DNA from 3 places in the Pseudobacillus sp. 179-B 2D1 NHS genome. Region 2 is predicted to be linked to each of the others. Evidence: riboswitches for the same ligand, from Rfam matches in the RefSeq annotation. Region 2 holds a riboswitch; each other region holds the start of a gene.
What was found. Region 2 has a riboswitch for S-adenosylmethionine ahead of ACH0BF_RS20880 (methionine ABC transporter ATP-binding protein). Riboswitches for the same ligand answer to the same signal wherever they lie in the genome.
Positions count from the first base shown of each region.

Region 1: another riboswitch for S-adenosylmethionine. It lies ahead of ACH0BF_RS07740 (O-acetylhomoserine aminocarboxypropyltransferase/cysteine synthase family protein); the one in region 2 lies ahead of ACH0BF_RS20880 (methionine ABC transporter ATP-binding protein).
Region 3: another riboswitch for S-adenosylmethionine. It lies ahead of metK (methionine adenosyltransferase); the one in region 2 lies ahead of ACH0BF_RS20880 (methionine ABC transporter ATP-binding protein).

Region 1 is NZ_JBIQDP010000006.1:2,287-13,216, reverse strand. It holds gene yfmH (EF-P 5-aminopentanol modification-associated protein YfmH) at 1-726, shown strand, start outside; gene ymfI (elongation factor P 5-aminopentanone reductase) at 823-1,545, shown strand; gene ACH0BF_RS07765 (DUF3243 domain-containing protein) at 1,614-1,871, shown strand; gene ACH0BF_RS07760 (YmfK family protein) at 1,986-2,777, shown strand; gene ACH0BF_RS07755 (helix-turn-helix domain-containing protein) at 2,796-3,668, shown strand; gene pgsA (CDP-diacylglycerol--glycerol-3-phosphate 3-phosphatidyltransferase) at 3,734-4,312, shown strand; gene ACH0BF_RS07745 (competence/damage-inducible protein A) at 4,604-5,848, shown strand; SAM riboswitch class I at 5,937-6,047, shown strand; gene ACH0BF_RS07740 (O-acetylhomoserine aminocarboxypropyltransferase/cysteine synthase family protein) at 6,148-7,446, shown strand; gene recA (recombinase RecA) at 7,745-8,791, shown strand; gene rny (ribonuclease Y) at 9,031-10,590, shown strand; gene ACH0BF_RS07725 (TIGR00282 family metallophosphoesterase) at 10,653-10,930, shown strand, end outside.
Region 2 is NZ_JBIQDP010000027.1:46,564-57,493, reverse strand. It holds gene ACH0BF_RS20900 (YuzK family famiily protein) at 376-537, opposite strand; gene ACH0BF_RS20895 (carboxymuconolactone decarboxylase family protein) at 793-1,155, opposite strand; gene ACH0BF_RS20890 (MetQ/NlpA family ABC transporter substrate-binding protein) at 1,316-2,161, opposite strand; gene ACH0BF_RS20885 (methionine ABC transporter permease) at 2,182-2,850, opposite strand; gene ACH0BF_RS20880 (methionine ABC transporter ATP-binding protein) at 2,843-3,868, opposite strand; SAM riboswitch class I at 3,954-4,068, opposite strand; gene ACH0BF_RS20875 (hypothetical protein) at 4,152-4,493, opposite strand; gene ACH0BF_RS20870 (thioredoxin family protein) at 4,648-4,950, opposite strand; gene ACH0BF_RS20865 (toprim domain-containing protein) at 4,952-5,302, opposite strand; gene gcvH (glycine cleavage system protein GcvH) at 5,414-5,797, opposite strand; gene ACH0BF_RS20855 (arsenate reductase family protein) at 5,882-6,238, opposite strand; gene mgtE (magnesium transporter) at 6,455-7,804, shown strand; gene ACH0BF_RS20845 (acyl-CoA dehydrogenase family protein) at 7,877-9,664, opposite strand; gene ACH0BF_RS20840 (acetyl-CoA C-acetyltransferase) at 9,700-10,875, opposite strand; gene ACH0BF_RS20835 (3-hydroxyacyl-CoA dehydrogenase/enoyl-CoA hydratase family protein) at 10,922-10,930, opposite strand, start outside.
Region 3 is NZ_JBIQDP010000008.1:156,819-167,748, forward strand. It holds gene ACH0BF_RS10555 (tetratricopeptide repeat protein) at 1-2,785, opposite strand, end outside; gene mnmM (tRNA 5-(aminomethyl)-2-thiouridylate-methyltransferase MnmM) at 2,925-3,497, shown strand; gene ACH0BF_RS10565 (LLM class flavin-dependent oxidoreductase) at 3,576-4,577, opposite strand; gene ACH0BF_RS10570 (tetraprenyl-beta-curcumene synthase family protein) at 4,612-5,706, opposite strand; gene ACH0BF_RS10575 (alpha/beta hydrolase) at 5,716-6,525, opposite strand; gene ACH0BF_RS10580 (gamma carbonic anhydrase) at 6,660-7,187, shown strand; gene metK (methionine adenosyltransferase) at 7,214-8,413, opposite strand; SAM riboswitch class I at 8,558-8,717, opposite strand; gene pckA (phosphoenolpyruvate carboxykinase (ATP)) at 8,952-10,538, shown strand; gene ACH0BF_RS10595 (MMPL family transporter) at 10,592-10,930, opposite strand, start outside.

The DNA of each region.
Region 1 (10,930 bases), on a different contig from region 2:
TGTTATCGCACGTTTTATCACCCGAGCAACATGCTTTTGTTTATAGTTGGCTCGGTTGATCCCGAGAAAACCATTGGGTTCGTTCGCGAAAATCAAGCAAAAAAAGAGTATCAAAAGCAAGAGGAAATCAAACGTTTGATAGAGCAGGAGCCAGAAGAGGTTAACGAGAAAAAACGAGTTCTTAAAATGAATGTTCAATTACCGAAGTGTCAAGTTGGTATCAAAGCAATCGATACTGAATTGCAGGGAAAAGAATTACAAAAGCGGGAACTGACGATGAATATATTGCTTGATATACTTTTTGGAAAAAGTTCCCCGCTCTATTATCAGCTTTATCGAGAAGGGCTAATTGATGAAACATTTTATTACGACTTTACCCAGGAGAAGGGCTTTGGTTTTGCGATGGTCGGTGGAGATACAACCAAGCCGGAGGAGCTGGGAGAACGCATTCGTACTATTTTGCTTGAAGCGAAAGAAGGAAAGCATCTAACAGAAGAGGCCGTACAGCGGTCTATTCGAAAAAAGATCGGTTCTTTTTTACGATCGGTTAATTCACCAGAATATATTGCCAATCAATTTATTCGTTATGCCTTCAATGAAATGGATTTATTTGAAGTAGTGCCACTCTTGGAAGCAATTACGCTGGAAGATGTAAAGAACACTGCCGAACGAATGGTGGCAGAAAACCGCCTGACCGCTTTTTATATCTTGCCTAAACAGGCATAAATAGGTAGCAGGGCAGCTGGATTCTCTTTTTTCATGACATCATGGGGAAAGGGAGTCCAGCTGCTTCCTTGTGTAGAGAGAATGGGGGAGTAAACAGTGAAGAAGTATGCGCTTGTTACAGGAGCGAGCGGAGGAATAGGAGAAGAAATTTCCAGGAAGCTAGCAAAAGAAGGATGGAACTTGTATTTGCAATACTATAAAGGAAAAGAAAAAATAAAGTCGTTACAAAAAGAGCTGGAAAACATGGGAGCAGAGGTGATCCCGATCCAGGCAGATTTAACTTCTGCTGCAGGTGCTCACTTTCTGTCGAGCCAGTTATTTGCCCTGGAGGCTGCCGTATTTGCAGGAGGAACGGCTCACTACAGCTTATTTCAAGAGATTGAAGAAGAGGAAATGGATAAGCTTTGGCAGCTTCACGTCAAAAGTCCTATGATCATTGTGCAAAAGTTAATTCCAAAGCTTCGCAAAGCAATTTCACCCTCAGTTGTTTTAGTTTCTTCGGTGTGGGGACAGACAGGGGCCGCTTGTGAGGTAGCTTATTCGACGGTAAAAGGCGCCCAAATTGCATTTGTGAAGGCATTAGCAAAAGAGTTAGCTCCTTCCAATATTCGTGTGAACGCGATTGCTCCGGGAGCGGTTAATACACCTATGATGGAAAAATTTACAATGGAAGAAAAAGCAGAAATAGCAGCTGATATTCCAATGGGGCGTCTTGGTGCTGCAGCCGAAGTAGCTGAAGCGGTTTACTTCGTCTGTTCACCTGCAGCTTCTTACATAACAGGTCAAGTGCTTGCTGTAAATGGCGGCTGGTACACATGATTCATATGCATAATTTTTCTCTCGGGGAACAAACTAATGTTGCAACTCAATAAAGGAGGGACAACGACATGTCAGTACTCGAAAATTGGCACGAATGGAAAAACTTCTTGGGAGACAAATTAAATCAAGCCACAAACTCAGGAATGAACAATGATGTAATCAATAATATGGCTTATCAAGTTGGTGATTATCTTGCCAACAAAGTCGACCCGAAAAACGAGCAGGAAAGAGTATTATCTGATTTGTGGTCCGTTGCTTCAGAAGAAGAACAAAGAGCAATTGCAAGCATGATGGTAAAATTAGTTCAAAATAATGGTAGTCGCTAAGAGAGGGAGCTTTTCCCTCTCTTTTTTCTTTCATTACAGAGATAAATCATATATGATAGTACCTAGACATTATCATTAATGGGCTTTTTGATGAAGCCGCTAGGAGCGTTATCTATGTCCAAAAAAGAATGGTATTTAGAATATAAAATTGTTAAAAACCGTCCAGGGCTGTTAGGAGATGTTGCTTCGCTACTCGGTATGCTTTCCATTAATATTGTAACAATTAATGGCGTGGATGAGGCGAGCCGCGGCCTTTTAATGTTGGCAGAAAGCGAAGACCAAATCAGAAGGCTTGAATCCATTTTAATGACGATGGACACGATTCAAATTATTAAATTAAGGGAACCTAAACTAAGAGACCGAATGGCTGTCCGGCATGGCCGCTATATCCAAAGAGATGCGGACGACAAAAAAACATTCCGTTTCGTTCGGGATGAACTTGGACTTCTCGTTGATTTTATGGCAGAATTGTATAAAATGGAAGGGCACAAATTAATTGGCATTCGTGGCATGCCAAGAGTTGGAAAAACAGAATCCATTGTAGCGGCAAGTGTTTGTGCCAATAAGAGATGGTTATTCGTTTCGTCGACAATGATTAAGCAAACTGTTCGTGATCAGTTAATTCGGGACGAATACAATCCAAATCACCTTTTTATTATGGATGGGGTTGTATCGATAAAGAGAGCCAATGAAAGACATTGGCAGCTCGTTCGGGAAATTATGAGACTGCCTGCCGTTAAAGTAGTGGAACATCCAGATATTTTTGTACAAAATAGCGAGTACAGTTTAGAGGACTTTGATTATATTATTGAACTTCGCAATCATCCTGATGAAGAAATTACATACGAGCCGGTGGAGAAGAACAACTTATTCCAGGATATGGACTTTGGTGGTTTTAACTTTTAATTATGGAAGGTGTTATGGGTGACAGAATTAGGAAACCGCTTAAGAGAAGCACGGGAGGCGAAAGGGCTATCCTTAGCAGATGTGCAGGAAATGACAAAGATTCAGAAAAGATATTTAAAGGGCATAGAAGAGGGGAATTATGAGCTGATGCCCGGCAAATTTTATGTACGGGCGTTTATCAAGCAATATGCTGAAGCGGTTGGGCTTGACCATGAGCAATTGTTTGAAGAATATAAAAATGAAATTCCCTCTTCCTATGAAGATGAAATTCCTCAAAGAGCGACAAAAGTAGAGAAAGTACGGACGACGGCGCCAGCTGAACCGTCCAAGCTTCTTGAATATTTACCGAGGATTTTAGTGACGGCTTTTGTTGTCGGAGCACTTTTTCTAGTTTGGTTTCTTATCCCTAAGAGTGATTCTAATGACAAAGCGGTGAAGGAAGAAACCGTTGTTGAACAGCCGAAAGACCAGACGGATGATAAGAAAGAAGCCAAGGAGCCAAAAAAAGAAACGAACAAAGAGCCTAAAAAAGAAGAGAAAGTCGAAGAGCCTGCTAAGCCTGCACAAACCTTAACTGCAGCAGGGGCGAGCGGCAGAAAAGCCACATACGTTCTTCAAAATGCAGAGAAATTCGAGGTAACTATTCTATCTAAAGGGGAGACATGGATAGGAGTAACTGATGGAAGCGGAAAAAGCTATTATAATAATATGTTGGCAAAAGGACAGTCGCAAACATTTAATTTAACAGGACAGACAGAAGCGAAAATTGTCGTTGGCTTTGCACCGGATACGGAAATTAAAGTAAACGGCGAAACGCTGGCGTATCAGCTTCCGGCTGCCAAACAGGTAAGACAAGACATTATTATTCAGGCGAAACCTGCCGGACAATAATTTGGCAGTTTTTTGGATAGCTTCTTTGTAAGTTGTCTGTCGATAGAATAGTTGGAGGGTCGACTGTGAATTTACCGAATAAAATTACTGTTTCAAGGATTTTAATGATCCCGCTCTTTTTGGTGATCATGTTAGTTGAGTTTAATTGGGGGGACCTTACAGTATTTGGTACCACCATGCCGGCTGCCCACTTTTGGGGAGCCATGCTATTTATTTTAGCCTCAACGACTGACTGGGTTGATGGCTATTATGCGAGAAAATTAAACCAGGTCACAAACTTGGGGAAATTTTTAGATCCGCTCGCTGATAAGTTACTTGTATCAGCAGCCTTAATCGTGCTTGTTGATTTTAATTTAGCTGCTTCCTGGATTGTCATTCTTATTATCAGCAGGGAGTTTGCGGTAACGGGCTTACGGTTAATCTTAGCTGGAGAAGGCGAAGTGGTTGCGGCTAATATGCTTGGGAAAATTAAGACGTGGGCGCAGATTATTGCCATTGCGGCTTTATTGCTTCATAATGCGCCATTTGAAGGATTAGGAATTCCATTTGCAGATATCGCCCTTTGGATAGCGGCATTCTTTACCGTTTGGTCCGGCTGGGATTACTTCTATCTTAACCGTGGCGTGTTTAAACATTCAAAGTAAAAGAAAAGGTTGCTCCAAAGTAAGCCCCGTTGTGTTTATAGTATTTAAAATTTACCACGATACTATATAAAATAAGGCTGCTTATGGAGCAGCCTTATTTTTAATAAAGGCCCTGTTCCATTACTTGCTTGTTGATTTATACTGCAGGCGGACGCTTTCCGCTGGCGGTCTGTGCGCCATCTTACCAGGACTCACTTTCTCCGCTAAAGACACTTTCTTCTGCTACAATCAACTATCGAAAAAACAATATTCATCTTTAACAGGGCCTGAATAAGAGAAGGGATGACAAAAATGAATGCAGAAATTATTGCAGTTGGTTCCGAGTTGCTGTTAGGGCAAATTACAAATACAAACGCCCAGTTTCTCTCTCAGCAATTAGCGGAAATTGGGGTGAATGTGTACTATCATACGGTTGTTGGGGACAATAGTAGCCGTGTGCTCGATGCAATAAAGGAAGCGGAAAAAAGAGCGGACTTGCTAATCTTTACAGGTGGGCTTGGTCCTACGAAGGATGATTTAACAAAGGAAGCAATTGCCGCTCATATTGGTCGTCCGCTTGTTTATAACGAAGAGGCCTTAAAAAGTATTGAAAACTACTTTGTAAAAACGAAGCGCCCGATGACACCAAACAATAAAAAACAGGCCCTGGTCATGGAGGGCTGTCTCGTTTTAGCGAATGATCATGGCATGGCGCCAGGGATGATGGTAAAAGGAAAGAATCATTTCTATATGCTTTTGCCTGGGCCACCCCGGGAAATGCAGCCGATGTTTGTCCGCTATGGAAAGCCGGCGCTATTAGATGTGCTTGAAAAAGTTGAAAAAATAGAGTCACGCGTATTAAGGTTTTTTGGTATTGGAGAATCTGCTTTAGAAACAGAAGTAGAGGATTTGTTACTCGCACAACAAAATCCGACGATTGCCCCGCTTGCTGGTGATGGAGAGGTAACACTGCGAATCACTGCTAAACACGAATCGGAAGAAACCGCCTTACAGATGATACAAGAAGCAGAGGAGGAAATTCTTCGCCGGGTCGGGGAATACTTTTATGGCTATAATGATACGTCCATTGCCCGTGAGCTAGCGGAGCGCTTAAAGGAAACATCTCATACGTTAGCAGCAGCTGAAAGCTTAACAGGGGGATTGTTTCAAAGTGAAATGACAGCTATTCCCGGAGCGAGCATTTTCTTTAATGGCGGGATTGTTTGCTACTCCAATGAAGCAAAGGAAAAACTCGTGCAAGTGAAGCCAGAAACGCTTGAAAGTTATGGTGCCATTAGTGAACAGTGTGCTATTGAATTAGCGGAAAATGTCCGCAGTCTTTTGAATGCTGACTTCGGTATTAGCTTTACCGGAGTGGCGGGACCGGATAAATCGGAAGGACACTCGCCTGGTACTGTATGGATTGGTCTTGCTTCAAAGCACAGGGAAACAAAAGTATTTAAACTCCAATTAGTAGGCAGCCGCGAAGGAATTAGAAAGCGCTCAGTTAAGTATGGGTGTCATTATTTGTTGGCTGAGCTTGCTGGAGATAAGTGAAAACATTCGGAATATTATTGACTATTCTGATCGCTATGCTATATAATAAAAACCAAGAGATTATGAGTTACGCAATTAAATAGAAGTACTCTTATTGAGAGCGGTGGAGGGATTAGGCCCGATGAAGCCCGGCAACCTTCAGACAAATTGTCTGAAACGGTGCTAATTCCTGCAGGCGTATGTGCCTGAGAGATAAGAGGAGGATCCTATAATAAAGCCCTCTTCTTACAACAGAAGAGGGCTTTTTAGTTATTCTTCAGGTTACTAGCGCTTTATTTAATAATTGGGAGGGATTAATGATGACAAACGAACAGTGGAACAAAGAAACAATTTTACTTCATGGAGGACAAGTGCCGGATCCGGTTACTGGCGCCCGTGCCGTTCCGATTTATGAAACGACTTCTTATGTATTTGAAGATACAGATCATGCTAACGCCCTATTTGCTTTGCAAAAGCCAGGAAATATTTATACGCGTATTACCAACCCGACAGTAGATGTGTTTGAAAAGCGTGTGGCTGCATTGGAAAAGGGAGCAGCAGCAGTGGCGCTCTCATCAGGAATGGCTGCCATTTCCTTTTCAATTCTTAATCTGGCTCACGCGGGCGATGAAATTATAGCGGCAGCTAATTTATACGGAGGCACCTATAACCTTTTTGCCAATACGCTTCCTAAATACGGGATTAATGTAAAGTTTGTTGATTCTACTGATCCGGAAAATTTCCGCAAAGCGATCACTCCAAAAACAAAAGCTCTGTTTGGAGAAATTATCGGAAATCCTTCCTTGAATGTGCTTGATGTGGAAAAGGTGGCAGATATTGCTCATGAAAATGGTATTCCGCTCATTGTAGATAATACGTTTGCTTCTCCTTACGGAGCTAATCCGCTTGTTCGAGGGGCCGACATTGTCGTTCATTCCGCTACGAAATGGATCAGCGGCCATGGAACAGTCATCGGTGGTATAGTAGTAGATGGAGGAACATTCAATTGGAACAGTGAAAAGTTTCCTGGCTTTACGGAGCCGGATGAATCTTATAATGGTTTAAGATTTGCGGACCTGGAAGGCCCAGCCTTTGCTATCAAATTACGCGTACAGTTGTTACGGGATTTTGGCCCTTCCTTGAGTGCCCATAGCGCTTTCTTGTTGCTTCAAGGGCTGGAAACGTTGCATTTACGTATTCAGCGCCATCATGAAAACACGCTTGCTATCGTCGATTATTTGAAAAATCATCCGGCAGTAGATTGGGTATCTCATCCAAGCTTGGAGGATCATCCATCTCATGAATTAGCGAAGAAATACTTGGCTAATACGTTTGGTTCTATTGTTGTATTTGGCATTAAAGGCGGCCGCGAAGCAGGTAAAAAAGTGATTGATAACATTAAACTGTGGTCACATGTTGCCAATGTGGGGGATGGCAAGTCACTCATTATTCACCCGGCTTCTACCACACATCAGCAATTAAGCAGTGAAGACTTAGCAAAATCGGGTACGAAAGAAGAAATGATCCGTTTATCCATCGGACTGGAGTCAACTGAGGACCTGATTGCTGACTTGAATCAGGCGATTGAAAAAGCGACTGGCGTAGCTGTAGAAGCTTAACGCTTTTCCTTATTAAATAAAGAATATGACAGGCTTAAAATTATCCTCTCCTGCTTTTTTATGATAAAATAAAAAAGCAGGAGTTACTTTTTTTTCTTCTTTTTTTCCGCTATTTCTTCTACTACTTTTCTAGTTTCTTATCCATTCTTCTTCTCAGGAGGAAAAATAAAAAAACCGAATAAATGTTCGCTTTTTACTTGAAATTGTCTCAATAAAAAGGTATAGTTAGTATAGATTATGAAACAACATGTCACTGTGCATTTACTTAATAGATTGTTAATTTTAAGGAGGAATTTTAGTGAACGATCGTCAAGCAGCATTGGATATGGCCTTAAAGCAAATTGAAAAACAATTTGGTAAAGGGTCTATCATGAAATTAGGAGAACAAACAGACCGGAAAATTTCCACTAGTCCAAGCGGCTCGCTTGCTCTTGACGCAGCCCTTGGTGTAGGCGGTTATCCACGCGGTCGGGTCGTTGAGATCTATGGGCCGGAAAGCTCTGGTAAAACTACCGTGGCTCTTCACGCTATTGCTGAAGTACAAGCTGCCGGCGGTCAAGCTGCTTTCATTGATGCAGAGCATGCGCTTGATCCTGTATACGCTCAGAAATTAGGAGTCAACATTGATGAGTTGTTGCTTTCTCAGCCGGATACAGGCGAGCAAGCACTTGAAATTGCCGAAGCTCTCGTACGAAGCGGTGCTATCGATATCCTGATTGTTGACTCGGTTGCAGCCCTTGTTCCAAAGGCTGAAATTGAAGGAGAAATGGGCGACTCCCATGTCGGCCTGCAGGCACGTTTAATGTCACAGGCGCTTCGCAAGCTGTCTGGTGCTATTAATAAATCTAAAACAATTGCAATCTTCATTAACCAAATTCGTGAGAAAGTCGGGATTATGTTCGGTAACCCGGAAACAACGCCTGGAGGCCGTGCGCTCAAGTTTTATAGCTCCGTCCGCCTGGAAGTTCGCCGTGCTGAAGCACTGAAACAAGGAAATGAAATTGTAGGAAACAAAACAAAGATTAAAGTAGTGAAAAATAAAGTGGCTCCTCCGTTCCGTGTAGCAGAAGTCGATATCATGTATGGAGAAGGAATCTCTAGAGAAGGTGAAATCATCGATATGGGATCAGAGGTAGATATTGTTCAAAAGAGCGGTGCTTGGTATTCATATAATGAGGAACGCCTTGGTCAAGGGCGTGAGAATGCAAAGCAGTTCTTAAAGGAAAATCCGGCTGTTCGTCAGGAGATTATGATGAAGATCCGCCAGCATTATGGTCTTGATGCTGACTTTGTAGAAGTAGAGGAAGCAGAAGAGACAGAAGAATTCAGTTTGCTTGACGAATAATAAACAGGAGCGGTGTCAGGAGACATCGCTCCTCTTGTTTTTTATTAGTCTCGAAGAAGACTGTTACCGTGATGAAACTCTTGACAAGAAATTTTCACAACTATAAAATTGAGATGTATATTTTACATTTTTTTCTCTTAAAAATGGAAATGAGAAGCTGTATATTGAAATGATAACACAATGTATCAGCCGACATGTTAAAAGCATGGCAAAAGTTCATAGCAAGAGGAGGTGAAAGGATGGAACCCATTACAATCATCTTCATTTTGCTTGGCCTAATCGTCGGTGTAGTTGTTGGCTATTTTGTTCGAAAGTCCATTGCAGAATCAAAGATTGCAGGAGCTAAAAGTGCTGCAGAGCAAATTATTGACGACGCAAAGCGTGAGGCAGAATCGCTAAAGAAAGAAGCCCTGCTTGAAGCAAAGGATGAAATTCACAAGCTTCGTACAGACACGGAGTTAGAACTTCGTGAACGAAGAAACGAATTGCAAAAACAAGAGAATCGTTTGTTACAGAAGGAAGAGAACCTCGACCGAAAAGATGAATCGCTGGATAAACGCGAATTACAGCTCGAGAAAAAAGAGGAGATTCTTGCTGAGAGACAACAACATATTGAAGAGATGGACAGCAAAGTGGAAGAGATGATCAAAAAGCAGCAGGCGGAACTAGAACGAATCGCCAGTCTTACTCGGGACGAAGCCCGCTCGATTATCTTGGATCGAACGGAGCAAGAGCTTGCGCACGATATTGCTGTAATGACAAAAGAGCAAGAAAACCGAGCGAAAGAAGAAGCAGACAAGAAAGCGAAGTCAATCCTTTCTCTTGCCATTCAGCGCTGTGCGGCCGATCATGTGGCAGAAACAACTGTATCAGTTGTTACTTTGCCAAATGATGAAATGAAAGGTCGTATCATTGGACGGGAAGGACGAAACATCCGTACACTGGAAACGCTGACAGGTATTGATTTGATTATTGATGATACACCGGAAGCAGTAATTCTCTCTGGATTTGATCCAATTCGTCGGGAAACTGCCAAGATTGCTCTTGAAAAACTCGTACAGGATGGACGTATCCATCCAGCGCGTATCGAAGAAATGGTAGATAAAGCGCGCAGAGAAGTAGATGAGCATATCCGGGAGGTCGGTGAGCAGACAACTTTCGAAGTAGGTGTTCATGGATTACATCCGGATTTGATTAAAATTCTTGGTCGATTGAAATATCGTACAAGCTACGGCCAGAATGTGCTGAAGCATTCCATGGAAGTTGCTTTCCTTACTGGCTTGTTGGCAGCAGAGCTTGGGGAAGATGAAACACTTGCCCGCCGTGCCGGCTTGCTTCATGACATCGGTAAAGCTGTCGATCATGAAGTGGAAGGAAGCCATGTAGAAATTGGTGTGGAACTCGCGACAAAATATAAAGAGCATCCAGTTGTTATTAATAGTATTGCTTCTCACCACGGAGACACTGAGCCAACTTCTATTATTGCTGTACTCGTGGCTGCAGCCGATGCACTGTCCGCTGCCAGACCGGGTGCCCGCAGTGAAACGCTGGAAAACTATATTCGCCGCCTGGAGAAACTCGAGGAAATTGCCGAATCTTATGAGGGCGTAGAGAAATCTTTTGCTATCCAAGCTGGACGCGAAGTGCGGATTATCGTTAAGCCTGAACAGGTGGATGATTTGCAAGCGCACCGACTGGCACGTGATATTCGGAAACGAATTGAGGGAGAGCTTGATTATCCAGGTCATATTAAAGTAACAGTCATAAGAGAAACGCGTGCTGTGGAATATGCGAAATAAAGCGGTGTGAGTGATCACACCGCTTTCCCTATGGGGAAATAAAGGTAAGGAAAGGAATTTATATGAGGATATTATTTGTAGGCGATGTTGTCGGGTCTCCAGGGCGCGACATGATTAATCAGTATTTACCAAGACTTAAAAATAAGTATCGGCCAGAGCTGACAATCGTTAATGGAGAAAATGCTGCTTCAGGACGGGGGATTACCGAAAAAATTTACCGCCAGTTTTTAGTAGACGGGGCTGACGTGGTTACGCTTGGCAACCATGCTTGGGATAATAGGGATGTTTTCGAATTTATTGATGAGGCCAATGCACTCGTTCGGCCGGCTAATTTTCCAGA
Region 2 (10,930 bases):
ATTTATTCTCATTACAATCTTATAACAAATGAAAATTATATTCAACCGGTCTGACTGAATTGTCCCGGATATTTGATGATAGTTCATCCTTCATATGAAATCAAGGGAAATGGGAGCCATTTTTCTTAGTTTCTCCCTTGTTTATTTATCTTATTTACAATAGATTTTCTTTTTGAATCATAGAAAAAGCCAGCATGTGTGCTGGCTTTCAGATGGTTGGCAAACTTCCGCGTTCTTTATTGCTATAGCAATTTCGCTCCTGGCGAGTTTTATGGCTTCAAAGACAGTCGTTTTCAATATTTGCGGTAATTTTGTTTTGAACCTTCAAAGTCGGCTCATACGCTAAATTTGAAGGTTTACTTATATGCAATTTTATTATGAAAGATGGTTCGTAAATTTACGGTTGTGATCAGCAACCATTCGTCGGCTCTCCACATATTCCTCTTCACGTTGACGTTCAACATTCATTCTCACTTCATGATTTTGGCGGTACACCTCATATCCAACTCCACGGGATCCATGCATAGCCTTTTCCATACTGTCTGTGTACTGCAAATTCAGTGAGTTTAACGAGTTAATGGGGAATCAATCCTTTCGGTTTTTAGAATGAAATTTTCTTACAGGAACTATCGTAACAGTCTTTCCTTTTTTTCACAAAAGGCATATGAACTGCTCTTACCTGCTCACGCGTGATTTTGCGTGCTTCCTGTCTTTTATATAACCCCATTCTCAAAATTTAAACCATATCCTGCTTGATTCTTAATTTTCCGAAAGAGTCCCCATTCTGTCGTTTTAATGATTTACTTTTAATTCATCGATCGCTTCCTGTACAAGTGTTACTGCCTGGCTCATTGCCGCCCCACCTCCAAAAGCTGCGGCCACACCAAGCGATTCATAAATTTCCTGTTCACTGCACCCTTGATCCAAGCAGCCTTTCACATGATAAAGGATGCAATATTCATCTTGTGAATAGACGCTAATGCCGAGAGCAATCAGCTGCTTTTCTTTTTGGCCGATTTCTCCCTCCTTAAAACACTCTGCCGTAAATGCATTAAAATGACCAGCGAGCCCAGGCATTTTTTTTGTAAATGTGCCAAGCCCCTCTTTATATTCTAATAACGCTGCTTCTGTTGATGTTAAAACTTCTCTGTCCATAGGATAGCCTCCTCTGTTTTTATCTTTTTTAATATGCAGCAAGTAAAAAAGCTTTATTCAAATAAAGAATAAGAAAAGATTTTTCAGCCAAACAGAGAACTGGCCTTTACGATGAAAGATAAAAACACCTGCAAGGGACTCCTTGCAGGTGTTTTTATCTTTATTTGTTAACCGGTACGACTGCTCCGCCCCACTCTTTCAAAATAAAATCCTGAATTTCTTTTGAATGAAGGACTTCTACCAGCGCTTTGATTTTTTCTTTGTCTTCATCGCCCTTGCGGACAGCAATAACGTTTACGTATGGTGAATCTTTGTCTTCAATAGCGATTGAATCCTTTAACGGATTTAAACCAGCATCGATTGCATAGTTAGAGTTAATGAGAACTGCATCGCCTTCTCCGTTGTTATAGGCCTGTGGAAGAAGAGCGGCTTCATAATTATAATCAAACTTCAAATCTTTTTTGTTCTCCGCGATATCTTCAACTGTCGCTTCCTCTTTCTTTACGCCGTCTTTTAATTTAATGAGTCCTTCTTTTTCAAGCATGGTTAAAATACGTCCGTGGTCTGCAACCGAGCTGCTCATTAAAATAGTTGCCCCTTTTGGAAGTTCCTCAAGGGTTTTATATTTCTTAGAATATACACCGATCGGTTCAATATGAATGCCGCCAGCATTTACAAAATCATAGCCATGCTCTTTCTTTTGAGACTCAAGATAAGGGATATGCTGGAAATAGTTAGCATCCAAATCTCCCTCTTCTAAAGACTTGTTCGGTAATACATAATCTTGGAATGTTTCAACCTTCAGATCATAACCTTTTTTCTCAAGCAACGGCTTAGCTTCTTCTAAGATCACCGCGTGTGGTACGTTCGAAGCACCAACAACGATTTCCTTATCTTCTTTGCCGCCTTCTTTTGCTTTCTCATCTTTCTTATCATCTGAGCCGCCACAGGCAGCCAACGCAAACACAACTACTGCAGTTAACAAAGTAAGCAACCACTTTTTCATCTTTCTTCCCCTCCTAAAATTTATCTTTTATCTAACTTATTAGTAATAAGATCACCAATCAATTGAATCACAAACACAATGATTAAAATAATAATCGTAGCAACCAAAGTGACATCATTCCGGCTGCGCTGGAATCCATCCAGATAAGCAAGATTCCCCAGACCGCCAGCTCCAATCACACCTGCCATGGCCGTGTAGCCAACCAGAGCGATCGCTGTAACAGTAATCCCAGAAACAAGCGCTGGCATTGATTCAGGAAGCAGTACTTTAAAGATAATCGTACTCGTTTTTGCTCCCATTGCTCGCGCTGCCTCAATGACTCCTTTGTCAATTTCACGCAGGCCGATTTCAACCATGCGCGCATAGAAAGGAGCTGCCCCGATGATAAGGGCTGGCAGTGCCGCATTTTCACCGATCATTGTACCGATAAGCGCTTTTGTAAATGGAATTAATAAAACAATCAATATAATGAAAGGAATGGAACGAAAAATATTAACAAAAGCAGAGACAATGCTGTAAATTACTTTATTGCTCCATATATTTCCTTTAGCTGTCAAAAATAACAGCAGACCAAGGAGTATGCCCAAAATAAAGGTAGCCACCACGGATATACCCGTCATATAAAGGGTTTCATTTGTCGCTTCCCACATTTTTTCCCAATCAACATTAGGGAACCATTGTTCAAGCATGATGGATCACCTCCGAGCTGACTTCTTGCTTGTCGAGATAGGCCACTGCTTGTGCCACTTCCTCTGGTTCACCCGTTAAATGAACGAATAGTGAACCATACGCACCGTTTTGCGTCTGCGACACTTTCCCTTGGACGATATTTACCGCTATGTTAAATTGACGGATTAAATTCGTAATGATTGGCTGCTCTGCACTTTCACCAATAAAAGTAAGCTTGACTACCTTGCCATTTGGAAACTGTTCAAGCAAGTGCTCTATGGTTTCTTTTGATTCTTCTGGCTCGGTCACTTGTTGAACGAACCGCTTTGTAATTGGCTGCTCGGGCGATTTGAAAACGTTGAGCACCGAACCAAGTTCTACGACACGGCCTGCTTCCATTACTGCCACCCGATGGCAAATTTTCCGAATGACATGCATTTCATGAGTGATGAGCACAATTGTTAATCCAAGACGTTTATTAATATCAACAAGCAGATCTAAAATAGCATCCGTTGTTTGCGGATCAAGTGCTGAGGTAGCCTCGTCACACAACAGAACTTTCGGGTCATTTGCGAGCGCCCGGGCAATACCGACGCGTTGCTTCTGTCCGCCGCTCAATTGTGAAGGATAAGCGTCTTCTCTTCCTTCCAAACCAACTAATTTAATCAACTCATCCACTTTCTTAAGGCGCTCTTCTTTCGACACACCCGCAATTTCTAGCGGAAAGGCAATGTTATCTCGCACCGTTCTTGACCAAAGAAGATTAAAGTGCTGGAAAATCATGCCGATCTCCTGGCGCGCCTGACGCAGCTCGCTTCCCCGGATTTTTGATATCTCCCGGTCCGCAACAACAACAGAGCCCGAAGACGGATTTTCAAGACCGTTCAGCATCCGGATAAGTGTGCTTTTCCCAGCTCCACTGTAACCAATTACACCAAAAATCTCGCCTTTATCTATCGTTAAGTCAATATTATCTACTGCTGTCACTTTTCCATTTTTTGTGGAAAAGACTTTTTTTACATTTTTTATTGAAATCATGCGGCGGTTTTCCTCCATTCCACCCGAAAAAATAAAAAACCTTTCTGCAAAATGAGCAGAAAGGTGTTCTTTAGTAGATTCCTTTCTCTCATCTCCCAAAGCAAAACGCTTTGTGTGAATTGGCACCTTTTCAACAAGCGCTCGCTGTTGACGGTTGCCGGGCTTCATCGGGCACATCCCTCCACCTCTCTTGATAAGAGCTGTATGCAATATGTTGTTCTTAATGGATTTGATTTTATCATTATTCTACGAAAATTGTCAATTATTCTTTAAAAAAATGTTTTTATGCTGTATCAAACTTTTCATAATAAGGGCGGCATAACCAAAGGAACGATTCAAACCAAAGCTTAACCCGGTAAAATCCTGACACCTCGACTGCCCCCATCGCTTCATACAAGCGCAGCTGACCCTGCCCCTCTAAGAGCGGTTCAAGCCCACCCCTCAACCGTAAATGCCAATGATCCGTGCTGCTATTTGAAAGCTGCATTCCCTGATGGCTGATCACGAGCAGCCAGCTCTCACTTTCTCCTACCAGCAGCACGTGTACAGGTTCGAGCGGGAGCAATGGCCAGATATGCGTTCTACCATGGCAAGCTGCCTGTACAGCTAACAATTTCTCTTTCATTTTATTTCCCCCTCTGTTCGCTTTAGCTTTACTTAATAACTTCCAAGCAGAGGAGGAAATCTCCTTTATTAATTACTCGACAAAGTGCGCACTCATTCGCATATTTCGTCAAACATGCCTATATAAAAAACTGCCTCCCTGTAGGAAGCAGCAATCATATATATTGACTTAACTTCTCATATATATGAGGAACCGACTGAAAGGCATAAATCTTTTCCTTTAATTCCCCTTCTTTAAATATAAGCAGACATGGGACACTTTCAATCGCATGATGAATCGCAAAGCTCTCATGATAATTCACATCCATGCGGGCCCATATAAAGCCGTTGTCTACCTTCTCGACAACGTCGACCATCTTTCCAGCTAATTGGCACGTTCCGCACAGCGGTGTATACGCATAGATGGCTACTAAGTGATTCGTCCTGATTAATTCGTTTATATTTTGTTCCTTTTGCATTTCATCCATCCTTTTGTAAAAACTCCCCATGTACATCAATGTTGGCACTTAATAATACAGAAGCCAGATGGCGGTAAGGAGCAGTAGCGACTTCTTTATAGACACGGTCAATGTATAAATGGTGAGCTTCGGGAAATTCACGGATAAATTGCTGACGCAGCTTTTCCCCGGCGCGGTCTGCATCAACAAGGATATATACATCTTGTCCTTCCAAGCTTTCAATTAACTCATCCAGCCGGCTCAGCCCGATTGTTCCATTCGTACAAATGATGTCCACCGGCTCATTTACAATTTCTTGTACTTTCTTCCGATCCGAAGCCCCTTCTACAACGATTGTTTTTTCTGTACGCATGAATATCCCTCCACCGTCTGAATATCTTGCCTCACAGTTTAATTGTCCTTTATTTAGTAAGAAATTGCAAAAGAACACTCCCTAAACCGGAAGTGTCCTTTTCTCATTTCATTAATCTTCTTGTGTCATTTCATCATACTGTTCAGCTGTCATTAAGTTATCCAGCTGCGCAGTATCAGATAATTCGACAACGATCATCCATGCTTTTTCATATGGTGATTCATTAACGAATTCAGGATTATCATCAAGCTCTTCATTTACTTCAACAACTTTTCCGCTGACAGGAGCATATAGCTCGGAAACTGTTTTTACAGATTCAACACTACCAAATGGTTCGTCAGCTGTGATTTCATCTCCTACAGATGGAAGCTCAACGAACACGATGTCGCCAAGTTCTGATTGCGCAAAATGCGTAATGCCGATACGGACGGTATCCCCTTCTGTTTTTACCCATTCATGCTCTTCTGAATAACGTAATTCTTTCGGTGTGCTCATATAAATCCCTCCATTACCTGATTTCAATTAAAACTTTACTTATTATAAAGGCATAAAGCAAGAAAAATAAGCTTTACGCACACTTTACAACCATTGTTTTTCAAATTCTTCCTCTTTAAACCCAACAGTCACTTTGTCACCATCAGTAGTAAGAGGGCGCTTAATAAGCATGCCATCGGAAGCGAGCAATTCCAGTAATTCCTCGTCGGAAGCGGTGCTTACTTTGTCCTTTAATCCAAGCTCGCGATACTTTTTGCCGCTCGTATTAAAAAACTTTTTCAATTCAAGTCCACTTTTTTTATATAAGTCTTTCAATTCTTCCTTGGAAGGCGGATGTTCCACAATATGTATTTCCCGAAAATCAACATTATGTTCTTCCAGCCATTTTTTTGCATTGCGGCATGTTCCGCACTTCGGATACCAGTAAAATGTTAATGTCACTCTTCAATCAGCCTCCTATTTACACAGTGCTCGGCTTTAAAATGTTTTCGCCACCGTTTTCAATTCTCCTGCTCTATTAATTAAAATATACCTGCTTTTTTAATAAAAGACAAAGTTTCAGCTATTCTTCCCCTCCATAACCAATATCCAAAATTACTCAAAAATGGTTTTTAAATTCCTTTATAGGGAATAGCGTTGATGACGGAGGTGTTGATCATGAAAAAAATACAAGACGATACACTGTTCGTTATCGAAAAGCTGAAAGCAGAAAAATATCAAGAGATCAATGACATGTTCACGAGCAAGAAACCTTATGACTTAGCCGCTATTTTTCAAAACCTTCCCGAAAAGCATCGAGCTTCCATGCTAGAACATCTTAATGAAGCTTCTATCGCCAGTATGATACAAAAGTTTAATCAGCTGAAACAACTTGAGTTGCTGGGAAAAATCGGTCCTGCCAAAGCAAATAAAGTTCTCTCCCTTCTGGACACCGATGTATTGTCTTCTCTTTTACTTCACTTCCCAAAAGCCGATCTTGATAGTTTCTTATCAGAGATAAATGATAGTGAAGCCAAATATTTAAAACGAATGATGAGCTATGAGCGAAACACGGCAGGCAGTATGATGACAAATCGGTACCTCGCTGTGCATCTAGAGGATACCGTTGCCGATGCAGTAGAAAAAGCACGTGTTCATGCTATGTACTCTGAAACGCTTTTCATTATTTACGTGCTTGATGAAAAAGAAAAGCTGGCTGGTACAGTCTCTTATCGGGATCTTGTCATTGCTCAGCCGGATGATTTGGTAAAAGACATTATGTTGAAGCAGATTATTTCCGTTCCCTACACAGCGAAGAGAGCAGAGATCAACAAGCTACTCAAGCGATATGATTTCAGCGCAATTCCTGTAGTGGACGAGAAAGAGAGACTGCTTGGGGTTATTACCTTTGATGATATGATGCAGATTGTTATTCAGGAAACGAACGAAGATATTGGTAAATTATCAGCTGTGGATAAAGAAATTGACTTTGACACAAAGCCGCTGACAGCTGCCAAACGCCGATTGCCCTGGCTGATTGCTCTTTTATTTATCGGTCTTGTCTCGGGAAGCATCATTTCGAAATTTGAAGGAACGCTTGAAAAAGTAGTAGCGCTTGCTTTTTTTATGCCGCTTATTGCTGGGATGACCGGCAATACTGGCACCCAGTCTCTAGCAGTAGTCGTACGCGGTCTGACAGAGCAGGAAATCAACGTGAAGGTAGTCACCCGTCTAATCCTTCGAGAATTTCGCGTCAGCTTAATCATCGGCATAACATGCGGTCTGCTCATTTCTCTTATTGCATTTATTTGGCAGGGAAATATATACTTAGGAATCGTCGTTGGAAGCTCGCTTCTACTCACCCTTATTCTCGGAACGCTTGCTGGAACGATCGTTCCACTCATACTCTACAAGTGCAACCTTGACCCTGCTGTTGCTTCAGGTCCGCTTATTACTACGGTCAATGACATCTTCTCGCTCGTGGTCTATTTCTCTATTGCTTCTTTTTTCTTAAGTCAATTAGTTTAGCTGTCTTTCAACAATCTTTATATTCAAACAAAAAGTGCCTGGAAAGTTATATTTCCGGGCACTTTCTCTTAATTAAACCGTATACTTTTCCACTTCAATCAAGCGATCAGCTGCTTCACGTTTCTTAGCGATTACATTAATGGGAGTGTATCTCGTTAACTTTCTTAAAATAGAGGTCATCATGCGCAGCGTGTCGCCCTCTTCTACAGCAACAAGTGTTTCTTTAGCATCAGCTTCAATTTGATTGAAGGCTTCTTGACAAAAGATTTGGGTATATAACAGTTTTTGCTTTGCTTTTTCCTCTCCAGCTTTGGCAATTGCTTTTTCTGTGCGAAGAACGACGGACTCCATCGCGTAAATATTGTTAACAATGTCAGCAATATTGGCGAGCACTTCCTGTTCTTTTTCAAGCACTTTTCCATACTTTTGAACAGCTAGACCGGCTGCAAGCAAGCCTATCTTTTTTGCATTCTTCACTAAATACTTTTCTTGTTCAAGCGCTTCTGTACCGACTTCTTCCGGCATCAGCATCATGACTTCATTTTGCAGCTCCTGTGCTTTTTCAAACAATGGCAATTCACCCTTGAACGCCTTGCGCACGTATGTCCCCGGTACAAGCAGACGATTGATTTCATTTGTTCCCTCGAAAATACGGTTAATTCGGGAGTCGCGGTACATCCTCGCAATTTCATACTCTTCCATAAAGCCGTAGCCACCGTGAATTTGTACGCCTTCATCTACTACATAATCAAGCATTTCCGAGCCAAAAAATTTACCGAGTGAGCATTCAATGGCATATTCAGCGATAGAAGCAGCGACTGACAAGCCATCTTTTTGCTCTTCTTCCGAAAGCTGGCTCATTCGGTCTTCAAAGTAACCGACTGTACGGTAAATGGCACTTTCACTTGCATAAATTTTAGACGCCATATTAGCAAACTTTTCCTTAATCAAATTGAAAGAGGAAATCGGTGTTTTAAACTGCTGGCGCCCATTCGCATACTTTAATGAGATGTCCAATGCCCGTTTAGCACTACCCACTGCTCCAACACCTAGTTTGTAGCGGCCAATATTTAAAATGTTAAAGGCAATGACATGACCTCTTCCCACTTCTCCAAGCAGATTCTCTTTTGGTACCTCTGCATCCTGGAGGATAAGTGTGCGTGTGGAGGAACTTTTAATCCCCATCTTATCTTCTTCCGCTCCTGTGGATACACCAGGAAACTCCTTTTCTACAATGAAGGCAGAGAATTTATCTCCATCAATTTTTGCATAGACAACGAATACATCAGCAAAAGCCGAGTTCGTAATCCATTGCTTCTCTCCATTTAATATATAATGGGTGCCGGCTTCGTTTAATTTTGCTGTTGTTTTTGCTCCAAGCGCATCGGAACCCGAACCCGGCTCTGTCAATGCGTAAGCAGCAATTTTCTCTCCAGTAGCTAAAGTCGGCAAGTACTTTTGCTTTTGCTCTTCGTTGCCGAACAGCACAATCGGCAACGAACCAATGCCAACATGGGCTCCATGAGTAATGGAAAAACCTCCGGCAGCCGCCATTTTTTCAGCAATTAAAGCTGAACTGACTTTATCAAGATTCAATCCGCCGTACTCTTCAGGAACGTCAGCACTCAACAGTCCCAGTTCTCCAGCTTCCCGGAGTAACTTTACAGAACGATCAAATTCATGCTTCTCCAAATAAGGAACTTGCGGCATAACACTGTTATTTACATATTCTTCGGTTGTTTTGGCGATCATTTTTTGCTCATCAGAAAAGTCTTCGGGTGTAAATACTTGATCATATGTTACATCTTCAATTAAGAATGCTCCACCTTTAACTGCCTGTCTTTCTGTTTGTTTTGCCATCTATAATTCCTCCCATTCCCTTTTATTCGTTTTATTCACAATAGCTCAAATACGCCAGCTGCTCCCATTCCTCCGCCAATGCACATAGACACCATACCGAATTGTTCGCTGCGGCGTTTCATTTCATGCAGCAGCGTCAGCGTCAGTTTTGCCCCTGAGCAACCGAGAGGATGTCCGAGAGCAATCGCTCCACCGTTGACATTTACCTTGTCTTCATCAAGGCCAAGTTCCCTTATGACTTGGATGGATTGTGAAGCAAACGCTTCATTCAATTCAATTAACCCAATGTCAGACAGACTAAGACCAGCAAGCTTCAATGCTTTCGGAATAGCTACCACCGGGCCAACTCCCATGATTTCCGGAGGAACGCCCCCTACAGCAAATGATCGGAACTTCGCCATCGGCTTTAATCCAAGCGCTTCCGCTTTTTCTCTTTCCATGACCATTACTGCTGCTGCTCCGTCGCTTGTTTGCGAAGAGTTTCCAGCTGTTACTGTGCCACCTGCTGCAAATGCCGGCCGCAATTTGGAAAGCACCTCCATGTTCGTTCCCGGACGCACCCCTTCATCCTTTGTAAAATGGACCTTCTTTTCGACCGGTTTGTGATTCGGTCCGATTTCTCGAATTGTGACTTCCACGGGCACCGTTTCATCTGCAAATTTCCCGCCTGCAATGGCTTGTGCGGCCCGCTGATGGCTCCGAATGGCAAACGCATCCTGCTCCTCGCGTGTAATACCATATTTTTTGGCAACCTCTTCTGCTGTATGCCCCATGCTCATATAGTATTCCGGCATTTCTTCTGCAATGCGGAGATTCGGACGGACAACATGCCCCATGACTGGCACGAGACTCATTGATTCTGCTCCTCCAGCAATAATCGTTTCTGCCTGGCCAATCATGATCCGTTCCGCAGCATAAGCAATTGCCTGCAATCCGGAGGAGCAATAACGGTTAATAGTTACGGCTGGTACGTTATACGAAAGACCAGCAAGTGCGCCAATATTTCGCGCCATATTCAGTCCCTGCTCTGCTTCTGGCATGGAACACCCTATGATTAAGTCATCGATTTCCCCTTCGTAGTTCCCTGCGCGCTTCACTGTCTCTCTCACCGCAAGCGCTCCCAAATCATCTGGGCGGACTGTGGCGAGCGTGCCTTTTTTCGCACGCCCGACCGGTGTTCTAGCACCGGCAACGATTACCGCTTCTTTCATCAGCTTTCTCCTCCTCGCTTTTTTATCTATTGGAATAAGAATCTAGTTAATTGCG
Region 3 (10,930 bases), on a different contig from region 2:
CCAGCAAATGACGCTCGGCAAGCTTATGTTTCTCCAACGCTCGATACAGTTTTCCGAGGCGATAATGAGGAAAGGTGTTCTTTTTGTCAAGCTCTACCGCTTCCAGCAAAAGCGATTCAGCTATAGAAAAGTTTTCCAGATCCTCCTGAAAAATCGCCTCATAACAATACAAATCACTTAACGGATACTGGGTTCGAAGCTTTTGCAAAAAAGTGAGCGCGCGGTGAATAAAAGGCGTATCTTCTACATATTCAACGTATAAAGAAACCTGTTCTCCTAATCCGCTGCCTTGTATTAATCCTGTTTCCATAAAATCAAGGCCAAGCTCCTTTTCCTTGTCTTTTTCAGCTTCTTCCATCATCATGGCGCCAGCTCTTACGTATATATCGGGGTTATCCGCAGGCTCAGCATAACAGCGAATAACATTTTCAGCCCGCTGCCAGTCCCCTTGCTTAATAATTGACTGTGCTTCGTATACTGCCGCAAGCAGTTCTCCATCGCTGTCAAGCTGCACAGCCTGTTTATAAGCTTCCTCCGCATGACTATACATCTCACGGCCCATGCGCGTATGACCGATATATAACCAAAGAATTCCTGTTTCTTCCGGCACCACTTCCTCTGTCCCTATTTGCAAATATGCTTCTGCCCGCTCCCACTTTTCTTCATTCATTCGAATTTCGGCAATGCGCAAATAAGGATAGGGTACTGCAGGATTCATCTCCATTGCACGCTTTAGCCACTTAATCGCTCGGCTATCCCCCATCTCCATATAGCAACGGCCAATTTCATATATATAATAATGATCCTGTGGATAATCCTCAGACAGCTTTTTAAACTCAGCCATCGCCTCTTGAACTGCTTCCGACTCCAATAACATAAGTGCGTATGTTGAGCGAATAAATTCATCTGTTTGCGCTTGCTCAAGCGCTATAAGCGCCCATTGCTGTGCCAACTGAAACTGCGAGAACTCTGCATAACATCGCGCTAAGTAGGCATAAGCAGAAGGCTGAAAAGGATCTTTCTCAAGTGAACGCTTTAAATGAAAAATAGCTCTCTCTGTTTGATCGTTCTGATAATCTACGATTCCGAGAAGAAAATGGGCGTAAGCATTTTTTTGCTTGATATGATGCATGGCACGTTCGAATTCCTCGCCAGTTTGGTCATGCATATAATAAGAATGAGCAATGAGCAGCTGGATCTCCTCATCATCCTCACCAAATCGCTGTTTTACGTTTTTAATCCACTTATTCAGAAATGGCTTAGCTTTTGGGTGCTGAATCATCGTCAAACCGATAATAGAAGAAAAAATTTCCTCGTCATTTTCTGTCAGATAAGCGAGAAAATCAGCAACGACTGCTTCCGCATTCTCTTCCATTTGTTCTAAATAGACAAATATTTTTTGAAAAAACTTATGAGTGCGCAGATCTAGCTGTTCAAGCATCTCTTTTTGTTCTCCCTGAACAAACACGAGCGAGAGCCGATCTTTTAATCGATAAGTGTGCGCAGCTTCTTCATAAGGAACAAGCAGTGTTTCCAGCTCGTTAGGATCTTGAACAAACAACACTCCAAGTCTGTCATCATACCCGGTAACAAGCTGAACATGTGACTGGTTTTCAATCAGCATATCGAGTACGACCGGACATCCGTTATCAATGAAATGCTTGTATAACTCGACCGTCCCTTTAAAAAATGCAGAGGAGAAGCCTAAAGAAGCCATATAATCAATAGCTGTCATTAACTTGGAGCCAGTCACATCAAAAACGTGCTCGGCAACTTCATCCTGCGACACATTTTTTCCAGCTGTTTGCATCATCATTGAAAGGGTAGCCGGTACACAATAATTCAACTTTTGCCGAATTGGCTGAATCATGATTTGTTGATAAGCTTTATTCGGATCTATTGTCCGTTCACTAAATATTGTCTTTTCTAGCACTGTTTTGTGTGCGGCAATCCATTGTTTTAATTCATCCCACTTTTCCAGCTTGTAAAGCGCTTCGGCTTTTAAATAAATGAAATAATCCTTGTTTTCATGAAAGGGATTTTTGTTATTTAAATAATCAGCATGATCAAGAATCGCTTGGAAGTCACCAGCCAGACGAAAGCTACGCATTTGTTCCAACTGAAATACAGGGCATTCTGGGAAGACCTCGGTTCCTTTTTGCAGCATGTGAAGTGCTGCTTCGTGATTTCCTTGCCTTGACAACAAATCTACATATACGAGCAAGCTGACGTCACCACGTTCGTGAAATGGCAGATCAAGCCCTTTTTTCACTATCTGTTCAGCTTGTTCCCAATTATTCGTTTCTAAATAGAAATCCGCTAGCTGATCGGGCGACAACAAATTGCCTGACTCTTCAATGAGACGTATATAATCGGCCGCTTCCCGGTAGCGGTGCAATTGGCAAAGTGCTTTGACAAGCAAAAGCCAAGCCGCTTTTTTTTCTTCGAGCGTCAAGGAATCGACGCCTTCATCAAACAAGCGCTGTTTCATCTTTGCCTCCGCCTCTAGACTCTTTCCTTGTTCAAGCAGGCTATAACAATACCAAGAAAATGTGCGGACAGAGCGAAAGCGCTTGTTGGCAGCCGTTGCTAAAAAATTGCTGTATCGATACATTGCTCCGGCATCGGCCAGCCGGAGCAAACGGTAATATTCATCTTCAGTTTCCACTTGTGCAAGCCACTCCTGCAAAGCATTATATGATTTAAGTGCCCAGAGCTGCTGAATTGTCTCTATCAAGTCCGAAACAGTTTTGACGTAAGGCGGCTTTGTGACTACTGTGTTCAAAAGGCAACGCCCTTTCTTTTTTTTATTTTTCCACCACTATTATTCTAGTAATTATATGCATTATATCAGCAACCGTTTATTTTATGTATAATCATCAGAGACTATCTTAATTATTTAAGCTGTGAAAGAGGGATATGCAATGAATGTAGATGGAATTCTTCCGTTCGCACGCATACTTTTAGAGAAAGCTATAACTAAAGGCAGCGCAGCGATTGATGCAACCGTTGGCAATGGCCATGATACGGTATTTTTAGCCAAGCTTGTTGGCGAAGAGGGGCATGTATTTGGTTTTGATATTCAGGAGCAGGCACTGACTAATACAACTGTCCGTCTCGAAGAACACCAGCTAAGTGAGCGGGTCACTCTATTTGGTTGCGGCCATGAACAGGCAGCGGCACTTATTCCTGCTGAATGGCAAAGCCAGTTAAAGGGAGCCGTATTTAACCTTGGCTATTTGCCAAAAGGAGACAAATCTATCGTTACAAAGCCAGACACTACCATTGCCGCTGTAGAGCAAATTTTCTCCATGCTTATTTCCGGAGGCATTATTGTGCTCGTTATTTATCATGGTCATGAAGAGGGAGCAGTGGAAAAAGAGAAGCTGCTTAGCTTCGTAGAAAACATCGATCAACAAAAAGCTCACGTCCTCCGTTACGAATTTATCAATCAGGCAAATCATCCGCCGTTTATTATAGCCATTGAAAAAAGGTAATTTTCTGCGCTCTGATTATCTAACAACCATTTGAATCCTTTGTCTGACCATCAAAAAAGCAGGCTATAGCCTGCTTTTTTATAATTCAGCTGCTTTTGCCAGCAGCTCCATTGATTTTAATTTGTCCTCGAAATGATACATAATGGACACAGCCATGATATTCTCCGTTTGATATTCCTCACTAATCTGCTTATATTGTTCACGCACACGTTCAGGACTCCCAATCACCATTCGCTTCCTGTTTTCGCAGATAAATTTACGTTCATATTCACTGTAACGGTAGGGTGCTGCTTTTTCAGGGCTCGGTGTGCCGTTCGACTTCATGCCTTGGGCCGTCATCAACAAGGATAGATCCAGGCTGGAAGCCAGCCACTCTGCCTTTTCATCCGTTTCAGCACAAATAGTGAACACAGCCACCATGCTCTTTGGCTTTGAAAGCCAGGGCGACGGCTGAAAGGAGTTCAGATAAGCAGCCAGACTCTCTTGCCCATCCTCTCCGTTGATAAATTGGGCAAATGTGTATGGCAATCCTTTTTTTGCCGCAAGGAGGGCGCTTGCCGGACTGGAGCCAAGCAGCCAGACATCCGGCCTTGTTTGAATGAGCGGTGTGGCTTTCAGTCCTGGGTAAGGTATATTCTCTTCATCTCCCGCAAGATAGGCTAGTAATTCATCAATCTGCTCAGGAAAACGGTCCACTTGGCGATATTCGCCTCTATTAAGCGCCAAAGAAGACATTGGCATGCCACCCGGTGCCCGACCTATCCCCGCATCAATTCGGCCAGGAGCCAACCCTTCGAGCACTCGGAAATTCTCCGCTATCTTGTAGGGGCTGTAGTGGGGAAGCATGACTCCTCCGGAACCAATGCGAATGGCCTTAGTCTTAGCTGCCAAATAAGCCATCAATACCTCTGGCGAAGATCCAGCAAGACTTGAAGCGTCATGATGTTCTGAAACCCAGAAACGTTCATATCCTAGCGCTTCAGCATGACGAGCAAGCTGAACGGTTTGCGCTAGGGCTTCCTCTGCTCCCATCCCTTCTGAAATTGGCGATTGATCCAATATGCTTAATTGTAAACTCACTGCGCCATCTCCTTTTATTTCTGTCCATCTTTCTTCAACGAAATGTTGTTTTATGGAACAATCGCGGGAATACTTGCTGCACGTATCTGTACATTCGGCCATTAAAATAGAAAAAGCGGGAAACTGCTCCGCCTCTGCGAATGACTTTTTTGGAGAGCTTGTAAATGCCTGTTTGTTCATAAACTTTGCTATCCGATAAATACACACCTAGCAGTCCACGATTGATCAGTTTATGAAAGCGAGAATCTTTTATCCCTTCTATCTGCTCGTCCGCCTTCTCCATAAAATAAACGAGCCGCTCAAACAATTGTTTTTCATCCTGATAATAAAAACAGAAATTTAAATCTCCACCTTCCCGGTCTTCCTTCTGATCAATCAGATAATCAAGCAGAATGTGAAGCCCCTGTATATAGGGAAAATAACTGTTTTTTATTTGCTGTGCCTGCGCATGGCTTAATGGCTCATTTAAGCCGTATGATACTAAACAAAAAATAGCAAGCGTCGAACCGGTACAAGCAGAGAATTCGTACCATTCCATTTGCGGCCACTCATCTTGGTACTCTTCGAACCATTTAATCAGGCGGTGCTCTCGTTCTTCTTTTTTAACATGCTTATGTATTTGTAAATCACAATAATAACGGCATAGCTCTTTAAGGTGAGGGGCAATCACCTCATACCCCTTCATTCCAGCGAGCACAGACTGACATGTGGTCACTAACTCAGATAAGTAACCGCCATCGTTTTGATCCATCCGGCCACGGTAGTAATCACGAAGCGGGACGCCCGGCGTCAGAGAATCTTCCATCGATTCATGAAGCGCAGCAAAATCAGCTGGATCAAGGGACGTACTGCGGTCACAAAGATTGTCGAGATAATCACTGATGGTCTGGTAGGTAACAATAAAGCGGACAGCCTGAACGAGCCGGTCTCTCGACAATAATGCCAGCACAGCTCCTCCTTCGCAATGAAACGTCTTATGTTCAATGCTGGAGAGAGCCTGGCGGCGCAGTTCTTTATTTGGAATCATCCCTGCTTTCTCTTTCCAATATTGCAGCTGTTCATGCACGACAGGAAACACTTTTTTATAAATATTGTGCATTAGATGAAGCGGCGTTACTGGTACAGGCATTGTGTCACCTCACTCCTCAATCACATATCCTAGTAAACGCAACCGATTTTCCACGAACCCTTTCGCATAATGGAAAACTTCCTCTCTCTCTGGCTCGTTAAATATTTCATGATAGAGTCCCGGCCACTCTTTATAATGCATCTCTGACAAATCGAGCCGGTGAAACCATTTTCTGACGCTTTTTTTATCGACAATCAAGTCATCCCCCGCCTGCATGACAAGAAGCGGAACATCAGGCACTGCCCCTGTCTTTAAATCAGCCGTCTTGATGGCTTGAAGCAGTTCGCGGTACCAGCGAACTGACACTTTATTTACATAAAGCAAATCTTCTTTATCTGCTTGTCTTACCTCTTCATTTCTTGTCGCCATTTCAACTGTCAGTCCGGAAGAAAACTTCACTGAGGGCGAGAGTGAATTCAAACCGTGCGATAGAATATCCATTACTTTAGGTGGCGTATGATTCATACCGAGACAAGGCGATGACAAAATCACGCCTGCTGTCTCCACTTCCATCTCCTGCAGCAGACGAATAGCAATTAGCCCTCCCATGCTATGTCCTAATATAAATAAAGGCAAATCAAATTGATACGCTGCCTGCACCCAGTCTTTTACTTCCTCTATATACTCATTAAATGATGAAATATGTCCTCTTTTAGCTCTCGATGTCATGCCTTGGCCGGGCAGGTCGCCCATCACTACATGAAAGCCGTTTCTGCGCCACATTTCAATCAGCCAACCATAACGGCCATGATGCTCCATCGCCCCATGAATCATAACGATGACACCTTTCGGCTGTTGTTCTGTTTCCCATTTCCACATCAAGCATCTTCCTCCGGCTTTTTGTAATCCTATACGTTTGTCTTCTATTATACAAATCAAATCGTTTTAGATAAAATAATAAGCAAGTCCATCCTGCTTTCTGTTGCAGGAAACATAAAAGGAGGAGAGAAAAAATGATCTATCCTTATAACAATAAAACTCCTATTGTTGCTGATTCTGCTTATATCGCCGATTATGTAACAATTACGGGAGATGTAACTATTGGCGAAGAAACAAATATTTGGTTTAATACTTCTATTCGCGGGGATGTAGCCCCGACTGTAATCGGCAAAAAAGTGAGCATTCAGGATAATTCTGTATTGCATCAAAGCCCGAACAACCCGCTTGTTATTGAAGATGAAGTCACAGTCGGCCATCAAGTTATTTTGCACAGCTGTAAAATTAGAAAAAAAGCTTTAATCGGTATGGGTTCCATCATTCTTGATAATGCAGAAATTGGTGAAGGAGCATTTATCGGGGCCGGTAGTCTTGTTCCCCAGGGAAAAGTCATTCCTCCTCACTCCGTGGCATTTGGCCGGCCGGCAAAAGTGATTCGCCCAGTGAATGAGGAAGACAGAAAAGATATGGAGCGCATTGTCAGAGAGTACGTAGAAAAAGGACAGTACTATAAAAGCATACAAAAAAAGCCTGAAGACCGTTAAAGAGTCTCCAGGCTTTTTGCTGCTTATTAATTTGATGCCTGATCTTTTAAGATTTCAGCTTTGTCTGTTCTTTCCCAAGGAAGATCCACATCTGTACGACCAAAATGTCCATAAGCGGCTGTTTGTTTATAAATTGGACGACGCAGTCCAAGCATATTAATAATGCCCGCTGGACGCAGATCAAAATTATTGCGAACAAGTTCAACAAGCACATCTTCAGAAACCGTTCCTGTGCCGAACGTATCGACAGCAATTGAAACAGGCTGAGCTACACCAATCGCATAGGCGAGCTGGACTTCACATTTATCAGCAAGGCCGGCCGCAACAATATTTTTTGCTACGTAACGAGCTGCATAAGCTGCTGAACGGTCTACCTTTGTTGGATCTTTACCGGAGAATGCTCCGCCTCCATGGCGTGCATAACCACCGTATGTATCCACGATAATTTTCCGGCCTGTTAAGCCCGCATCTCCTTGAGGTCCGCCGATAACAAAACGGCCTGTTGGATTGATAAAGAACTTTGTATGTTCATCGATTAATTCTGCAGGGACCATCGGGTCAATGACATGCTCGCGCAAGTCGCTTTGAATTTGTTCAAGCGCAACTTCCGGATGATGCTGTGTCGAAATAACAATTGTATCGATTCTTACTGGCTTGTCGTTTTCATCATATTCAACTGTTACCTGAGTTTTACCATCTGGACGTAAATACGATAACGTTTCTTCTTTTCTAACTCTCGTTAATTGACGGGATAATTTATGAGCCAATGAAATCGGGAGCGGCATTAATTCTGCTGTTTCATTACAAGCAAAACCGAACATTAAGCCTTGGTCACCCGCACCAATCGCTTCAATTTCTTCATCGCTCATTTGGCCTTCACGTGCTTCAAGAGCCACGTTCACACCCGCTGCAATATCAGGTGACTGCTCATCAATGGATGTCAACACACCGCATGTATCGGCATCAAAACCGTATTTTGCACGAGTGTAGCCAATTTCCTTAACTGTCTCCCGAACAATTTTATTAATATCCACGTACGAAGAGGTTGTAATCTCCCCTGCTACGAGTACGAGTCCAGTTGTAACAGATGTTTCCGCTGCGACACGCGCATTTGGATCTTTTGATAAGATTTCATCTAGGATAGCATCGGAAATCTGATCGCAAATTTTGTCCGGATGCCCTTCAGTGACTGACTCTGAAGTAAAGAGACGACGATTTTTAGTCATGAAACTTCCTCCTTAAAATGATCAACTTACTGCCGATCGATAATGGTACGGTACTCATTTCCCCTAAGTTTACCCTTTTAAAATAAAAAAACCCCTCCTGAAATAAAGAGAGGAAAGGTTGGTCTTATCAACATAGGCCTTTCACTCTTATCGTTCAAGGTTTGCCCTTGCTGCAGGTTAGCACCTTTGTCTTGAGTACAAACTTATATTGTATAAGTGCCGGCAGTCGATATAACTACCAATCACAATCAAGCAGGTTGCCGGGCTTCATCGGGCCTGTCCCTCCGCCAGCTCAGGATAAGAGTATCCGTTCAAGGTTACATCATACGAAATCCGTTCGACAATGTCAACTGGTTTCGTATAAAATCTCTTCATTTTTTCGGTTTCTTTTATAGGAAATCGGACAATCTGTAAATAAAAAAAGTCGCAAAAAAATAAGTGAATAGTATAGACTATTAAATGTAATGTGTTATACTATTTTTGAACAAATAATGCGATAACAATTATTTAATTTCAGATAAAGGATGGTTATTAATTTATGAAGACTGTAAGTGTTTCAAGTGAAATTTTGGAACTTTTAAAAGGTGATAACGTAACAATGCAGCCATCTGTGCCGCAGCTCGTAGAAAAAGTACTTAATCGTAAAGAGGGCGTGTTAACTGCTTCTGGAGCAGTATGTGCTGAAACGGGAAAATATACTGGCCGTTCTCCTAAAGATAAATTTATCGTTGAAGAGCCTTCAGTAAAGGACAAAATTGATTGGGGACCGGTTAACGAACCAATTTCCCCTGAAGTCTTCGATCAATTATACACTAAAGTGATCAATTATTTAAAGGAACAAGAAGAATTGTTTATTTTCAAAGGATTTGCAGGGGCAGATCCAACCCATCGTTTACCAATTCAGGTGATCAATGAATATGCATGGCATAATCTGTTTGCTCATCAACTTTTCATTCGTCCAACTGAGGAAGAATTAAAAGATCATCAAGCAGGCTTCACAATCGTATCTGCTCCGAACTTTAAAGCAGACCCTACAGTAGACGGAACAAAATCAGAAGCATTTATTATCATTTCTTTTGAGCGCCGTATCGTTTTGATCGGTGGAACGGAATATGCAGGAGAAATGAAAAAATCGATCTTCTCTGTAATGAACTACTTGCTTCCTGAAAATGATATTCTGTCTATGCACTGCTCAGCCAACGTTGGCTATGAAGGTGATGTGGCCCTATTCTTCGGTCTTTCTGGTACAGGGAAAACAACTTTGAGTGCAGACCCGAACCGCCGCTTAATCGGCGATGATGAACATGGCTGGTCTTCTAATGGTGTATTTAACATTGAGGGCGGCTGCTATGCAAAAACAATCGGCCTTTCCCGTGAGAAGGAACCACAAATCTTTGATGCCATCCGTTTCGGCTCGGTTCTTGAAAATGTAGTGCTTGATGAACAGTCTCGCATTCCAAATTACGATGATAACACCCTGACAGAAAACACGCGTGCCGCTTATCCGCTACAAGCAATGGATAACATTGTTGATCCAAGCGTAGCTGGCCATCCAAATACAATTATTTTCTTAACAGCTGATGCATTCGGCGTACTGCCTCCAATCAGCAAGCTAACTAAAGAGCAAGCGATGTACCACTTCTTAAGCGGCTATACATCTAAACTTGCCGGTACAGAGCGCGGTGTCACTTCTCCGCAAGCAACATTCTCTACTTGCTTCGGTTCACCATTCCTTCCGCTTGAAGCTACACGCTATGCGGAAATGCTTGGTGAGAAAATTGATGAGCACAACGTTCAAGTGTTCCTTGTAAACACTGGCTGGACTGGTGGCGAGTATGGCGTTGGTTCCCGCGTAAAGCTTGCGTATACACGTGCTATGGTCCAAGCAGCTCTCGAAGGCGAATTAAATAACGTAGAAACGTATACGACAAAAACATTCGGCTTGCAAATTCCTCTTCATGTACCTGGTGTGCCGGATGATGTTCTCATTCCGCGCAAGGCATGGGCTGATGAAGATGCTTTCATGACAAAAGCAGCAGAGCTTGCTGGCAAGTTCCGTGAAAACTTCAAGAAGTTCTCCAACGTCTCAAAGGAAATTATTGAACTTGGCGGACCACAAATCTAATATACAAAAAGAGGCCTCTGCTAAATAGCAGAGGCCTCTTTTTGTATATGACTTTAACTGTCCGCTTTTCGAACAGGTTCCTTTTCTGAATGCGTGTCTGCCCGATCTTTTTCAAAGATCATAAGTAAAGCCGGCAGCAGCAAACCGCGCACGATAAATGTATCAATTAATATTCCGACGGCGACAATAAAACCAAAGACAAATAAAATTTCTATTGGCTGTGTCATTAATACGGCAAAGGTCGCAGCTAAAATAATGCCGGCAGACGAAATAACCCCCCCTGTTTTAGCAACAGCAGTGTTGACTGCTTTTTTTAAAGAATGGCTGCTTCGCTCTTCCATATAGCGTGATACTAAAATAATATTATAATCGATGCCCAGTGCGACAAGAAA